One region of the Asticcacaulis aquihabitans genome, then DNA from elsewhere that is predicted to be linked to it. Evidence: predicted binding sites of a transcription regulator. Region 1 holds the regulator's gene; each other region holds the start of a gene.
The links. Region 1 encodes LexA, which represses DNA repair genes until DNA is damaged. Its sites were predicted from a motif close to ATGTTCNCNANNTGTTCT; they were not measured.
Positions count from the first base shown of each region.

Region 2: the regulator LexA is predicted to act here: its motif matches at 2,898-2,915, upstream of RCJ00_RS11770 (YifB family Mg chelatase-like AAA ATPase).
Region 3: the regulator LexA is predicted to act here: its motif matches at 3,954-3,971, upstream of uvrA (excinuclease ABC subunit UvrA).

Region 1 is NZ_JAVGWM010000001.1:121,686-126,952, forward strand. It holds gene gltX (glutamate--tRNA ligase) at 1-273, opposite strand, end outside; gene RCJ00_RS00615 (ComEC/Rec2 family competence protein) at 399-2,522, shown strand; gene lexA (transcriptional repressor LexA) at 2,618-3,322, opposite strand; gene trpC (indole-3-glycerol phosphate synthase TrpC) at 3,408-4,202, opposite strand; gene trpD (anthranilate phosphoribosyltransferase) at 4,281-5,267, opposite strand, start outside.
Region 2 is NZ_JAVGWM010000003.1:224,780-230,046, reverse strand. It holds gene RCJ00_RS11775 (response regulator) at 1-1,148, opposite strand, end outside; gene RCJ00_RS11770 (YifB family Mg chelatase-like AAA ATPase) at 1,239-2,798, opposite strand; gene gshB (glutathione synthase) at 3,066-4,016, opposite strand; gene RCJ00_RS11760 (YraN family protein) at 4,108-4,488, opposite strand; gene rsmI (16S rRNA (cytidine(1402)-2'-O)-methyltransferase) at 4,481-5,267, opposite strand, start outside.
Region 3 is NZ_JAVGWM010000001.1:445,048-450,314, forward strand. It holds gene RCJ00_RS02135 (flagellar assembly protein FliX) at 39-380, opposite strand; gene RCJ00_RS02140 (hypothetical protein) at 307-618, shown strand; gene RCJ00_RS02145 (flagellar basal body P-ring protein FlgI) at 825-1,883, shown strand; gene RCJ00_RS02150 (rod-binding protein) at 1,900-2,220, shown strand; gene RCJ00_RS02155 (flagellar basal-body protein FlbY) at 2,222-2,662, shown strand; gene RCJ00_RS02160 (hypothetical protein) at 2,687-3,775, opposite strand; gene uvrA (excinuclease ABC subunit UvrA) at 4,042-5,267, shown strand, end outside.

The DNA.
Region 1 (5,267 bases):
CGCTTCGCGGGCGTGCTGAAAGACAATCTCTTCGTCTGCCTTGAGCCCAAGCCAGTCCAGCCCTTCGAAAATGGCGTCCACCGCAGCCTTGGTTGAGCGTTCGCGATCGGTGTCTTCGATACGGATCAGGAATTTGCCACCGGTGTGCCGTGCATAGAGCCAGTTGAACAAGGCGGTCCGCGCACCGCCGATATGCAGGTATCCGGTCGGTGAGGGAGCAAAGCGAGTGACGACGGCGCCCGATGTCGGGACTTGCGATTTGGAATGGGGCATGATCAGTTACTTTGGGGGATCGATTTGTGAGCGTCTTATAGCTTTCTTTGCCGCGAACCCAAGCCCTTTATAGCAGGTGAGGCGGGCAAGGCTTGAAAACGGCGGTCCAGTTCTTGAAAAACCGAATGTCAGATGTACTGGCCTTGCAGGCCGGGCGTCTGTTTTTATGGGTGCCTGTGGCGTTCGGGGCGGGGGCTGCCGCGTATCTGGGGCTTCTGGTCGAACCGTCCCTGACATGGATTGTAGCTCTGGCTGCGGCGGGCATTATCGCCACAATATTGATCCAGCGGTTTAATTTCAGCCGCTATATCTATAATTTTTCACTGCTTTTATCCATTTTTATGCTGGGCGCCGTCGTGTGTAAGTTGCGTGCGGAGCACGTCCGTGCGCCGGTGTTGGGGACGGAAACCAACCAGTATATGGTTCAGGCGTTCGTGATGGATATCGTTTCACCATCAGCCGATCAGCCGCGTCTGTTATTGGCGCCTATTGCCATACGCGGCCTGAGCCCGGCGGCGACGCCGTTGCGCCTGCGTGTGTCTCTGCGTCCAGGCACCCTGGAAGCGACAGGTATCAAGCCAGGCGATGCAATATCGGTCTTCGCCATCCTGAACCCGCCACCTTCACCGAACATGCCCGGTGGCTACGATTTCGCCCGTACGGCCTTCTTTCAGGGCGTAGGCGGCGTCGGACTGGCGCCGGGCCAGCCTCGGTTGATGGAGCCGCCGCCGCAAGGATGGCAATTGCGAGCGGTTATGGCCCTGAACCGACTACGCTGGACGATTACGCAAAAGCTCGTGGCCGATACGGCGCCGCAATTGCCCAACGGCCGCGCCATCGGCGGGTTTGCCGCCGCTTTGGTGACGGGGCATCAGGCGTTTATCCCTCAGCCACTCATACAGGATATGCGTGATTCCGGACTGGCCCATATCCTCTCGATATCGGGCGTGCATATGGCCATTGTTGGCGGATTTATCTTCTTTACGCTGCGGATTGTTATGGCCGCTGTCCCCTGGCTGGCGGTGCGCATACCGGTCAAGAAATGGGCGGCCGCTTTGAGTATCGTCTGCGTTCTGCTCTACCTGGCCATTTCTGGATCGCCAGCCCCGGCGGTCCGTTCCGCCGTGGTGGCCTGTGTCGCGTTCGGAGCCATTTTAGTCGATCGCCGGGCGCTGAGCCTGCGGGCCTTGGCCATAGCTGCCATCGTCGTCATCTGCCTCACACCCGAAGCCGTGATCCAGCCGGGGTTTCAGATGTCATTCAGCGCGACCGCCGCCTTGCTGGCCTTGGCTGAGGGCATGAAGCCGCCCATGCGTGAAATCAGCGTGCCCGTTTGGATCCGGGCCATTCAGGCGACCGCCCGCGGTATCTGGCTGTCGCTGCTGGCCTCCATGGTGGCGACCGCCGCAACAACGCCATTTGCCATCGCCTATTTCAATCGGTTCTCGGTCTACGGCCTGTTGTCAAACCTTTTTGAGGCGCCTGTCACGACCTTTGTCGTCATGCCGTCTCTCGCCATGGGCACGACGATGTCCGCCACGCCCTTCGGATGGCTGTTCCTGCGTGTGGCGGGTGCCGGGTTATGGGTTATTGAGCGCATTGCCGCCATTACGGCGGACTTGCCCTATGCGGTCATCACCTGGCCATCGGCACCGGCTTACGTCCTGCCTATTTCTTTTTTGGGATTGTTATGGATTTGTTTGGTACGGGGAAAAACGCGATGGGTCGGCTTGATTGCGGCGTCAACTATCTTGTGGTGGCCGCGTGTGCCGCCTCCGGACATTTGGGTGGATGCGGAGGGGGGCAATGCCGCCGTCCGTACCGCCGCCGGCGCTTACGTCCTGCGATCAAAGGTACGGCAATATGGCTTCGAGCAGTGGACACAACACTATGGCCTAGCGGTGCTGGATGAGATTAAGCGGAGTGAAAACTATGCCTGCAAGGGATATGGCTGCGTTCCGCTCGCCCAGCCGCGCGTTGGGTTCTGGTTCAGCAACAAGCCGCCAAAACCCGCGCGTTTGAATGAATTGTGCCAGGCAAGCGATCTGATCGTTCTGCGCAACCCCATGGGGGATTGGCCGGCCGAATGCGCCAGGGTTAACCGCATCAGCGCCGGCGATTTTCGTCGCCTTGGCGCCATGGAACTGACTCACACAGAAAAGGGCTGGGCCATCAAGGCAGCCCAGCCCCTAAGAGGCAAACGCTATTGGTCCAGTCCTTCGGAAGCAGAAGGCGGTATCAGTGACTAGAGCATTCGTCGGCTTAGTTGACCGCCTTATGGCTCTAATCTTTTGTAACGCCTCATGTTTTCCGAAAAGTGGGGTCCACTTTTCGGCATGAGGCTCTAATGGTAACGACGCATCAGGCCGACGAGGCGGCCCTGAACCTTGACCTGACCATCATTGTAGATTTGCGTCTTGTAATTCGGATTAGCGGCTTCGAGGGCAATGGATCCACCCTTCTTGCGAAGGCGCTTAAGGGTGGCGGTTTCGTCATCGACCAAGGCAACGACGATTTCACCGGTCTGGGCCGTGTCGGTCTTCTTGATGACAACAAAGTCGCCATTGAGAATACCGGCATTGATCATCGAATCGCCTTCGATTTCGAGCAGGTAGTGTTCTCCGGCGCCCAGCATGGATTCCGGTACGCGTAACCGGTCGCGCTCCTGGCCCATGGCCTCGATCGGTACGCCGGCAGCAATCTTGCCAAGCAGCGGCAGTTCACGCGTATCATCGTTCGAGGGCTTGACGGGGTCTGCAGCGGCCGGGCGCGTGCCTTCGACGACCTGAGGCACAAAGGCTTGACGGCCGCGCGGCGGCGCTGACGTGGTGGCCTGATCGGGCAATTTAATAACTTCAAGCGCCCGGGCACGGTGTGCGAGCCGACGTATAAAGCCGCGTTCTTCCAAGGCGGTAATCAAACGATGGATGCCCGACTTGGACGCCAGATCCAGCGCTTCCTTCATTTCGTCGAAAGAGGGGGAAACGCCGCCTTCCTTGATGCGTTCGTGAATGAACATCAGAAGTTCGCGTTGTTTGGTCGTCAGCATGGGACACCTTCGTGTAAACTGGTTCGCAAAATGCGGAACAAGTCATGAACCTACGAATGATGTTCTATATGTGTTCTTATTAATGTCAAGCTAACGATAATAGATTTTTTGTCGCCGCAGTGACGTCGCCTTGGCGCATCAGGCTTTCGCCGACCAGCATGGCGGTGGCGCCGGTACGCGCGAGGCGTTTGACGTCGTACGGTGTGAAAATGCCGCTTTCGGCGACGAGAATGTGATCTTTCGAAACCGAGTGCGCCAAGGTCTCCGTCACCGCCAGATCGACGTGAAAATCCCTGAGATTACGATTATTTATGCCGATCAGCTTGGATTTGAGTTTCAGAGCCCTGTCCATTTCTGCTGCGTCATGCACTTCGACCAGCGCATCCATGCCATAATGCTGGGCGCAGTCGATGAGGTCCGCAGCCAGTTCGTCATCTATCATGGCCATGATGACCAGAATGGCATCGGCGCCGATGGCCCGCGATTCGGTCACCTGCCAGGTGTCGACAAGAAATTCCTTACGGATGCAGGGCAATGACACAGCGGCCCGTGCGGCCTGAAAATGCGATTCGTGTCCCATGAAGGACGGATTATCGGTCAGGATCGACAGGCAGGAGGCCCCGCCGGCTTCATAGGCGCGGGCCAGTGCAGGCGGATCGAAATCTTCACGAATCAAGCCTTTTGACGGGCTGGCCTTCTTGATTTCGGCGATGAGTGAGAGATTGTCAGGCTGCTTGTTGGCGACCAGAGCCTTGGCAAACCCGCGAGGTGGACCGACCTCATCTATTTGCGCCTCAAGGTCGTCCAGCGTCACATGCGTACGCCGCGTCGCGACGTCTTCGCGCTTGTAGGTAGCGATCTTGTCGAGAATGTCCAGCATATCGTCTCCTTGGGTAGCGACCTTGGACGCTAGCACGGCGTGCGTTCACAGAGCAGCAACAGTTATGTTATGTGAATGTTATGACGCTTTTGTCGCCGCAATCAGCGTGTCTAGCGCGCTGCGTGCGCGGCCATCGTCAATGACGTTTGCCGCCAGTTCCACGCCTTCGCGCAGGGTCTCCACCTTGTCGGCCACCAGGAAGGCGGCCGCTGCGTTCAGCATGACGATATCGCGATACGCCCCGGTCTTGCCGTCGAGCAGAGCGGACAGTTCGGCGGCATTGTATTCGGGGGCGCCACCCGTGATGTCGGCCAGAGCCGCGCGGGGCAAGCCGACCGCTTCGGGCGTGATCTTGAACAGGCGGACAAACCCGTCCTTCCATTCGGCGACATCGGTTTCACCGGTCGTTGTCAGCTCATCCAGGCCGGATCCGTGCACAGACCAGGCTTTAGTGGCGCCGAGTTGACCCAGCGCCTGAGCGATCGGTTCAACAAAACGCGGCGAGGGGACGCCCACAACCTGACGCTTGGCACCGGCTGGGTTACTGAGCGGCCCCAGCAGGTTGAAGATGGTGCGAAACCCGAGTTGCTGGCGGATCGGCGAAACATGCCGCATGGCGCCGTGATGCGCCTGGGCAAAGAGGAAGCAGATGCCAGCGTCGTCCAAGGCTTTACGTTGTTGTTTCAGAGTCGCTTCAATATTTACGCCGAGCGCTGCCAATACGTCCGCCGTGCCGGATTTGGAGGTGATGGCGCGGTTGCCATGCTTGGCGACCTTTAGGCCGCCGCCGGCTGCGACAAAACCCACGGCGGTGGATATGTTGAGCGTATGCAGGCCGTCACCGCCGGTGCCGCAGACATCGATGACGTCATAGGGGTGGTCAAGATGAATGGCAGCCTTTCGCATGGCGCGGGCGCAGGCGGCGATTTCGCCGACGGTTTCCCCGCGTATCCGAATAGCGGTTACTGCTGCAGCCACCTGGGCCGGCGTTGGTTCACCACGCAAGCAGGCAGTAAAGAATTGTTCGGCGTCGTCTTCGTTGAGGTTCTGGCCTTCGGCCAGTTT
Region 2 (5,267 bases), on a different contig from region 1:
TCGCTGACGATACGGTCGTCGTCATTATGGCCCGCGTCCGGCGTATCACGTGACCGGTCGTGCAGGGTTTCAAGACGTTCCAACACGGACGAACGGCGTAAAGGCTTTATCAGATAGCCGGCCCAACCCTGTTCACGCCAGGCATCGATCTCGTCGCGTTCTTCGGGGGCCAGCAGGATGAGACTACGTGACGAGGGCGCCTTCGTTGGCGTCATGAAGGCGGCACGATCGGCCAGCAGGATGGCCTGCGGGTCGAAAATATCTTCCGGACGTGCGACGCGGCTAAGACGGCAATAAGCAGCGGCCAGATGGCATTGGGCGCCTTCGGCCAGGACAGCGTTATCACCGATAAAGGCGATGGCGTGGGGGTATTGCGAACGCGGGGTCTCGTTGCTGAGGCCGTACGGCGCGCGGAATTCGACGGTGAAGATCGAGCCCTTGCCCATTTCGGACTCAAGCGTAAGAGTACCGTTCATGACTTCGACCAGCTTCTTGACGACCACAAGACCCAGGCCTGCGCCGCCGTAACGGGTGGCGTGGCTGGGTTCGACCTGACCATATTCCTCGAAAATGCGGGCGCGGGCCTCTACGGGAATGCCGGCGCCGGTGTCTCTGACGCTGAAAACGATCAGACCGGATTCAGACAGACCGACATGGATCAGCACCCCACCCTGCGTCGTGAATTTGATCGCATTGCCGGCCAGATTGAACAGAATCTGGCGTAGTCGGCCTTCGTCGGCATGGATATAGTCTAGGCGCGGGTTGAGCGACCAGACAACCTCGATCCCATTGGCATGGGCGCGCGGCGACAGCAGCTCAGCGACCCCCTGCAACAACGGCTCAAGGCGGACTTCGCTGACTTCGAGCGCAATGTGACCGGCATCCATGCGCGCATAGTCGAGCAGGTCGTTAACCAGCGTAAGCAGGTGATCACCGGATTCGCGCGCGGTCTGGATATAGGAGGCTTGATCCGGAGTGAGAGAGGTGCGCGTCAGCAGAGACAGCATACCCATGACGCCGTTGAGCGGCGTTCGGATTTCATGGCTCATCAGGCGAAAAAAGTCTTCGCGAGCCTTCAGCCGTTCCTCAGGCGATAAGCGCTCTTCGGTGGCTTTAGAGGCGTCGGGCCCGGTGAGGGGAATGGTCATTCGGATTTTTCCGCAATCTATCTTCTGATAGGCGGACCCTAGACCAAAAAGGTTAAGTTAGCTCAAAGGCTTGATTAACATAGGGTGTATTCAACCCGGAATCCGCATCTGCAACCGAGCTTCCACCTGATTGTCGGCGGCCGCGGTCCGGCGATAGATCAGAGCTTCGGCCACGTGACGACGCAAGACCGGCCCGCACTGTTCCAGATCGGCGATCGTCCGCGCCAAGCGCAGGGTACGTGTCCAGCCGCGGGCGCTAAGGCCGGTCTGTTGCGCCGCCTGGGTAAGCAGGGCGCGGGCCTGATCGTCAAGAGCGCAGATTTGTTCCAATCCCGCGCCATAGGCCGTCGCGTTGAGACCATTGTCACTCGGCAGGTCGAGGCGACGGGCCCGCTCAAGTTGAATGTCGCGGGCGGCCTGTACACGCGCGGCGACCGCCTTCGATCCCTCGGTCGGCGGCGGCAAGGACAGGTCCATGGCCGTGACCGGCGGGACGTCGATCTGCAGATCGATGCGGTCCATAAGCGGCCCCGATACCCGGCTTTGATAATCTTTTATGCAGCGCGGGGCCTTGCCGCAGGCGCCTTTGCCGACACCACCGTGGCCGCAGCGGCACGGATTCATCGCCGCGACCAATTGCACCCGCGCCGGATATTTGATGTGATGATTGGCCCGCGCCACTATGACTTCATTGGTTTCGAGTGGCTGACGCAGGCTGTCCAAGGCCTGGGGCGAGAACTCCGGCAATTCATCGAGAAACAGAACGCCATTGTGCGCCAGGGAGACTTCACCAGGCCGTGCGCGCATGCCGCCGCCGGTCAGGGCCGCCATGGAGGCAGAATGGTGAGGGGCACGGAAAGGACGTTCCTGAGTGAGTTCACCCTTGGCAATAAGCCCGGCCATCGACCAGACCTGTGATGTCTCCAGCAATTCGCGCGAGGTCAACGGCGGCAATATGCCTGGCAGACGTTGCGCCAGCATCGATTTGCCTGAGCCCGGCGGCCCGACGAACAGCAGGTTATGGCCCCCGGCGGCGGCAATTTCCAAAGCGCGCTTGGGCGTTTCCTGTCCCTTGACCTCATTGAGGTCGAGCGGTTTTTCCGAAATTTTCGGCGCCCCGCGCTGGGGTGGCGTCAATACAGCGTGGCCCTTGAAATGGTTGATCAGCGAAATCAGCGATGCCGGCGCCAGGATGGATGGATTGCCCGACCATGCCGCTTCCGGACCGTTGTCGGCCGGGCAGATCAGCCCCATGTCAAAGCCGTTGGCCGCCATGGCGGCAGGCAGAGCACCGCTGACCGGCGCGATCCGTCCGTCGAGCATGAGTTCGCCGATGCAAACATAGCCCGACAGGGCATCTTCGGGGATAATGCCCATGGCGGTCATGACGGCCAGGGCGATAGGCAAGTCGAAATGGGAGCCTTCCTTCGGCAGGTCAGCCGGTGACAGGGCAGCGACGATCCGCTTGCCCGGCAGGCTGAGCCCCATGCCGGCAAAGGCACCCCTCACCCGTTCCCGGCTTTCCGCCACAGCCTTATCACCCAAGCCTACAACCTGAAATCCGACCTGGCCATTGGTAAAGACGACCTCGGCTTCGACCCGACGGGCTTCGGCGCCTTCAAAGGCGATGGTGGTGATACGTGCCGGCATGCCGCGCCCCTCTCTCGCTACTATTTTTTCCTGGGCTATTTCCCGGGTACGCGGATACTGGAATTATCCACAGCATAGGTGAGAGAAAAACACAAATCAAGAACAAAAACAGAACAATGGCGCAACACGACACGCTTCCAGCGCTAAGGGTGGAAAAGGTCACGGCGCGGGCCAAGAACAGGCCCGCCGGCTCTGCATATTTTGCGACGGCAAGGCCTCGTCATCAAGCCTTGTCAATCATCAAACTTCGCCATCAGGGCGCAGGTGTCAGGCGCCTTTCAGCGTCTCGTCTATGCGATCCCATAAAATATCGCCGACATCAATCCCTTCGAAGGCCTTCAGTTGTACAGCCCCGGTGGGTGAGGTGACATTGATTTCGGTCAAATAATCACCGATTACGTCAATGCCCACAAACATAAGACCTTTTTCCTTCAGCACGGGCTTGAGGATTTCACAGATCTCGCGATCACGTTTTGTGAGCACCAGCGGCTCAGCGGTCCCGCCGACCCGCAGATTGGACCGTACGGCGCCGGCTTCCGGCACGCGGTTAATGCCGCCCGCGATTTCGCCGTCGATCAGGATAATGCGCTTATCGCCAGCACTAACCGCAGGAATGAATTTTTGCAGGATGACCGGCTCGCGACTCATATTGCCGAACAGTTCGATCAGGGCATCCAGATTGCGGTCGCCGGCCTTGAGCTTGATGATGCCGTTCCCAGCGGCGCCGTGCAGCGGTTTCAGGATACAGTCGCCGTGGCGTTCGAAGAAGTCATGCAGGGCGACCGGATCGGACGAAATCAAGGTCGGCGGCTGGAGACCTGGGAAGCGTGTTGCCAGAAGCTTTTCCGGCGCGTCCCGCACGCTGGTCGGGTTGTTGACGACGAGTGTTTTCGGATGGACCGTTTCGAGGAAGTAGGTCGCGGTGATATAGGCGATGTCGAACGGCGGATCCTGACGCATCAGGATGACGTCCACATCGTCGGCCAGGTCAAGGGTTTCAAAGTCGCCGGCCGTGACGTGGTCGCCCTTAACGTCGCGCAGGGTCACCTTACGCGCACGAGCGAAGGGCCTGCCATCCTCGTAGCTGAGATGTTCGGGTTGATAGACCCACAGGCTGTGCCCACGCCTTTGGGCCGCCATCATCAGCAGAAAGGTCGTGTCCCCGGCGATATTGATCTTTTCGATGGGGTCCATCTGGACGGCGACGCGCAGGCTCATGGGGCTCTCCCGAAGTTCGGCCCTCTATCCGGCCGCACGCCCCATATGTGATTATGCATCGGACAAGGCAAGCCCAAAGCCGCACGTCAGTCTAATAGCGTTCTGTTTTCTCGAAAGCATTGATGCGATGTTCGGGCCATTGCCCGGAGGCGACAATATAGAGATCGATATTGAGATCGAGCCGGGCCAGACGCGGCCGCCTGGCCTGAAGGCTGAGACCGGCCTGCCACAGGCGGTCCTGCTGAACGTAAGAGACAGTTTCAAACGCCTCTTCGCGGCGGCGGCGTTGCTTGACCTCGACCACGGCCAAACGCTGGCCTTTCTGGGCTAAGATGTCGATTTCGCCCTGCGGCGTTTTCAATCGAAAACCGAGTATCCGATAGCCTTTGAGCATCAGATGGATAAGGGCAATATATTCGGCGAGATGGCCGCGCTTAAAGGCTTTGAGACCGCGCGCCGCCCGGTCAGCCACGCGCCTTGCCCTGCATTTCAAGCGCCTTCTGGTAGATCATCTTGCGCGGCAGGCCGAACATCTGGGACAGCTGCCTGGCGGCATCGGCCGGTGCATACTGTTCCAACGCCAGTTTCAGCGCCTCTTCCAGATTGTCGGTGGATGGCGCCGCGGCGACCGGTGGGGCAATGACGATGACGATTTCACCCTTGGGTTCAGCCAGCGCCGGATCGGAAATCAAATCGCTTAATCGGCCGCGATGGGCAGTTTCGTACAGCTTGGTCAGCTCCCGGCAGATACAGGCGTCACGGTCTCCCAGAACCTCGGCCATATCCATGAGCGAGTCATGCAAGCGCGGGCCCGTTTCGAACATGACCAGAGTGGCCGACTGAGTGACAAATTCCCCAAGAAAGGTTTTCCGCGCCGCCGATTTGTTGGGCAGGAATCCGGCAAACAGGAAGCGGTCCGTCGGCAGGCCCGACAGACACAATGCCGCCAGCACGGCCGAGGCGCCGGGAATGGGGTGGACGGCCGCACCCGCTTTTTGCGCCTCGCTGACCAGGCGGAAACCGGGATCGTTGATCAGCGGTGTACCAGCGTCAGATATCTGGGCGACTACCTGACCCTGGGCCAGGCGGTCGAGAATTTCCGGCAAAATCTTGTCGCCGGCATGGTCGTCATAGCGCAGCAGCTTTTTCTTCAGGTCGTAGGCAGCCATCAGCTTTCCAGCGACGCGCGTGTCTTCGGCCAGCACCACATCGGCAGCGCGCAGGATATCAAGCGCCCGCAGGGTGATATCG
Region 3 (5,267 bases), 320 kb from region 1:
CCACGGCTTGCGATACGAAATTAGGGGGTTTTCGAAACCTACATCAGCCGGCGCTTGGCCAGTTCGACACAGGCCCGGGTTTCGATTTCGTTCAAGACCCCTTGAAGGCGGTCGTCTTCGATCTCTTCGCGATGCTCGGCGATGCGAGCCTGAAGGCGCAACAGGGCTTCATCATCGATGTCGCCGGACAGGACGCTGACCTTCAGGTCGTCGAGTGCATCGAGAATGTCCTGGGAGCGCTTGACCTGACGCCGGCGACGGCCGGTCAGCACGTCTTCTTCCCCTTGCAGGGCCATCAACGCGTCGATGCCCATCATTCCGAACGCGGCCGATGCTTGTGCGGGCGCGGCGGACTTAGCTGCGCTTTCGCTGCTCGACAGCGAAAATCCAGCCCCGTTCTTCTTTACAGTCCCGGACGGACTGCTGATGGGCGCGCCTGTCGCCGAATTGATCCTGAACGTCATGCTTGACCTTTGGGGAAAACCCCAACACCCTATTGAATTCTCTACAGAAGCTGTCGTTCAGTTTCTTCTCGTCCGCCGGCGCCTCAGAACGGCCCAACGAAAACCGGCTTTTGCCAGCGGTAACGACAGGGTCATTATTGCCGCCCACGGGTAAGCGAAGCCTTAACGTCTCGGCATAATTTTCCCGTTGACATCTCCGCCCCGAAAAATTCCAGTCAAATCATTGATATATATCAGAAATATTATCCACGATTCGTGGCACATATTTCGCAAACAGATGGCCAGTTATGGTTAATGGGTGACCCGATGCTGATCAATGGACTGAAAGCCGCTTTGTGCGCCACTGGGCTTGCCGCCGTCATGATGTGCGGACACGCCGACGCTGGCTCACGCATCAAGGATATCGTCGATGTCGAAGGCGTACGCGGCAACCAGTTGGTCGGTTATGGCATCGTGGTGGGCCTGCCCGGCACAGGCGACACGGTCCGCAACTCTCCCATGCTGAAGCAGAGCTTGGAAGCCATGATGGAGCGCATGGGCGTCAATGTCCGCGACGCCCAGCTCAACACCAAGAACGCCGCCGCCGTCATGGTGACGGCAGAATTGCCCCCCTTCTCGGCAGCCGGTTCACGCCTTGATGTCACCGTCTCGGCCATGGGCGACGCCAAAAGCCTTCTCGGTGGCACACTCCTCGTCACACCGCTGCTTGGCGCTGACGGCGAAGCCTATGCTGTGGCGCAAGGCTCGGTCCAGACCGGATCGGTATCGGCCGGAGGCGCATCGGGGTCGTCGGTGAGCAAGGGCGTACCCACCGCGGGCCGAATTGCCTCCGGCGGCACAATCGAGCGCGAAACGAACTTCAATTTCAACGCCATGCCGTTCCTGCGCCTGACCCTGCACAATCCTGACTTCGCCACGTCGCGCCGCATCGCCGACGCCATCGTCAAGCAGTATCCCGGCACGGCTATTGCCGAAAATCCATCTATCGTAGCCATCAAGCCGCCCGCCGGCATGACCATGATGGACTTTGTCACCCTCGTCGAACCGATGAGCGTCGATGTCGATACGCCAGCCAAGGTCGTGATCGATGAAGTCAATGGCGTCATTGTCATCGGAGAAAATGTCCGCCTCAGCCGTGTCGCCATCGCTCAGGGCAATCTGACGATACGCGTCGACGAACGGCCCGACGTCAGCCAGCCAGCCCCCTTCAGCCAGGGCCAGACGGCCGCCGTCCCTTCATCCACCGTCAGCGTCGATGAAGAAAAAGGCAAGAAGTTGATTCAGCTGGGTGGCGGCTCCACACTGTCCGACCTGGTTGCCGGCCTCAACGCGCTGGGCGTCACGCCACGCGACATGATTGCCATTCTGCAATCCGTCAAGGCCGCCGGCGCGCTTCAGGCCGATATTGAAGTGATGTAACGGGAGATATAATATCATGGATAGCGCTTCCATTCTCACCCTTCAGGCCGCACAATCGCAGGTCCAGACGCAGCAGCAGGCCAAGATGACGACTGCGAAAGGGTCAAACGCCAAGTTGGGCCTGGATTTCGAAACCATGTGTCTGTCCAACCTGTTGGCACCGATGTTCGAGGGCCTGAAGACCGACGGCCCCTTCGGCGGCGGTCAGGGCGAAGAGGCCATGCGCTCATTCTATGTCGGCGCCATGGCCAAGCAAATGGCCCTGCGCGGCGGTGTCGGCATCTCGCACATGATGCAGGCGCAATTAATCAAGATGCAGGAAATGGGAGCCGCCTGATATGGCCTTATCCGCCGCCAACGCCTCAGAACGCGCCGCCCAGATGCTGGCCCTGACCATTCGACTCGGTGAACGCCTGGTCCGTGAAACCGAATGCCTGGAAGCGCATCGTCCGCAGGATATGTATGACGGCATAGAGGAAACTCGCAACCTGTCGAACCTCTACCGCCATGAAACCATGCGCATAAAAGCCGACCCTACCTTACTGGAAGGCCTGACTCCGACTGAAAAAACGAAGCTTCGCGAAGCGACCGAAGTGTTCCAGGCTCGCTTACGGCGCTATGAATTGGCGGTTACCGCTGCCAAGACCGTCACCGAAGGCATTATCAGTGCCATCGCCGAAGACTTGAGCAGCCGCCGCACGCAAAACGCCCCCTACGGCGCAAAGGGTAAGACGGTCGACAGCGGTCCCCAATCGCTGAACTACGGCAAGAACGCATAAGGCGTTTCCGCGAAGCACGGTGACCTATTTGTCGCTCTCGCCCTTAGGATCTGCCGTTCCGCCACCATTCCCCATAATTCGCTGATCGTGCACATTGGAGTAAGCCCCCTTCTTAGGCTCGTCGTCCATGTGGCGATCGTTCGGCGTAGGCGCACGGTTGACGCGTTGCCAGTATTCCGCATTTCCGGGCGAGCTCTTGTAGCGCAGTCGAGCATCTTTTTCGCGGACCGCTGCCTGTAGGTCGGCATCGGGACGCGGACCAAGCGGAGGCTGGTGCGCCAGATCCACCATATTGCAATCAGCCGGAATAGGCTTGCCTGCCTGGCGCGCGGCTTCGCAATAGCCGTGGTTCTGCAAAGCCTGGCTGACCTGTCCACGCCCCCCCTTGAGCACGCCCGTCCCCGAAGGCAAACCGGCCGGCGCCCCGATGCTGCCCAGACGCCCCCCCGCCGGCGGCGCGCCTTCAAGCCCAGATGGCTTAACCGCCTGCAAGGCCGGCAGATTGACGTTTGCGGCGTCGTGCAGATTCAAATCGGACATCTGGGTCACGGCTTCCTGCCGCTTGCCGCTCAATTCGTCCTGCGTCTTCTTCTTTACCCGCGCGGCCATGTTGGCGGGGGCCGGTACATCGGGAACGGCCGCCGGGGCCGCAACATCCAACGGCTTTTCCTGCGGTATATTGATGGTGATCGACGGCGCGACCGGCTGCGGCACCGGCTGAGGCGGCGCGGTCTGGGCCGTCTGGGTTTGGGATGCCTGGGTCTGTTGCGGCATCTCGCGCGGCGCGTCCTGCTGCGCTGGCTGCGGGACATCGCGGGGTTGAGGCACAACCTCGCGCGGCATGATCACCGGCTGGACCTTAGGTTCGGGAGGTGTCTGCATTTGCCACAACTCAACCAGAACCGGCGGCTCTTCGACCATGTCGTGATCCAATAGCCAGGCTTTCGGGTGCGTGACGATCAGGCTCCACAGAAGCAACCCATGCAGGACGAGTACGACCGCCGTCGTCCCCGCAAGACGCGTCCGCGGCGTGGTTGTGGCGGTCAGGCGGGCAGCCAAACCTTCCAGATTGTCGCCAACGCGGTCCCGCAAGCGGATTATATTGGCGTACATTCAGCCTTGCCCTCTCTCGTAGCGCCCCTGCTGCCCCAACCTTCACGGTAGATTCAGGCGGTACTTTGTTCTCTTTGTGAGCCGGTGTCAAAAAACCATCAAATCAGGGTGCTGACATTTCCTGCCAGCCAGACCGTCTATGTCAAAATCTGATATGCAATAGGGTGCCGATTGACAAATGTTGCCAAATTGTTCTTGCGAACCTCTGGCAAATCCAGCAAGACAGGCTATATACTCCCCGTGTTTGAAGATGAGGATATGCGCGTATGGTGAAGCATCAGGTCGACCAGGATTTCATCAAGGTGCGCGGCGCGCGCGAGCATAACCTCAAAGGTGTCGACGTCGATATTCCGCGTGGCGAACTGGTCGTGCTGACCGGCCTGTCCGGGTCGGGCAAATCCTCGCTGGCCTTTGACACCATCTATGCCGAAGGGCAGCGGCGCTACGTCGAATCCCTATCGGCCTATGCGCGTCAGTTTCTCGAACTGATGTCCAAGCCGGATGTTGATCTCATCGAAGGCCTGTCGCCGGCCATTTCGATCGAGCAGAAGACGACCTCGAAAAATCCGCGTTCGACGGTCGGCACCGTCACCGAAATCCACGACTATATGCGCCTGCTATGGGCGCGGGTCGGCGTTCCGTATTCGCCCGCCACCGGCCTGCCGATCGAAAGCCAGACTGTGTCCCAGATGGTCGACAAGATCGTGGCCCTGCCAGAAGGGACGCGTCTGTTGTTGCTGGCGCCGTTCGTGCGTGGCCGAAAGGGCGAGTACAAGAAGGAAATTGCCGACCTGCAACGCCAGGGCTTTCAGCGCCTGAAAATCAATGGCGAATACTATCCCATTGAAGACGCGCCGAAACTGGACAAGAAGTTCAAGCATGACATCGACGTTGTCATTGACCGCGTGGTGGTAAAGCCCGGCATAATGGCGCGCCTCGCCGACAGCCTGGAAACGGCTCTGCGACTGGCCGATGGCTTGGCGATCGCTGAACACGCCGACCTGGAAGACGGGGAAACCGAACCCCGGCGCATCATCTTCTCCGAAAAGTTTGCCTGCCCGGTATCCGGTTTCACAATTACCGAGATCGAGCCGCGCCTGTTTTCCTTCAACAATCCCTTCGGAGCCTGTCCGACCTGTGACGGCTTGGGGGTCAAGCTGTCGTTTGACCAGGATCTGGTCGTCGCCGACCCGAAACTGTCCCTGACCGATGGCGCTATCGCGCCCTGGTCGAAAGGCCCGTCACCGCTTTACACCCAGACCTTGCAGGCGCTTAGCTTGCATTACGGGTTCAAGATGGACACGGCATGGAACAAGCTTAGCGACCAGGTCCGCAATGTCATTCTGCATGGATCGGGTGGCGACAAGATCAAGTTTACCTATCAGGACGGATCGCGCCGCTACGACGTCACCAAGGTCTTCGAAGGTGTCATACCGAACATGGATCGCCGTTGGCGCGAAACCGATTCGTCGTGGGTGCGCGAGGATCTTGC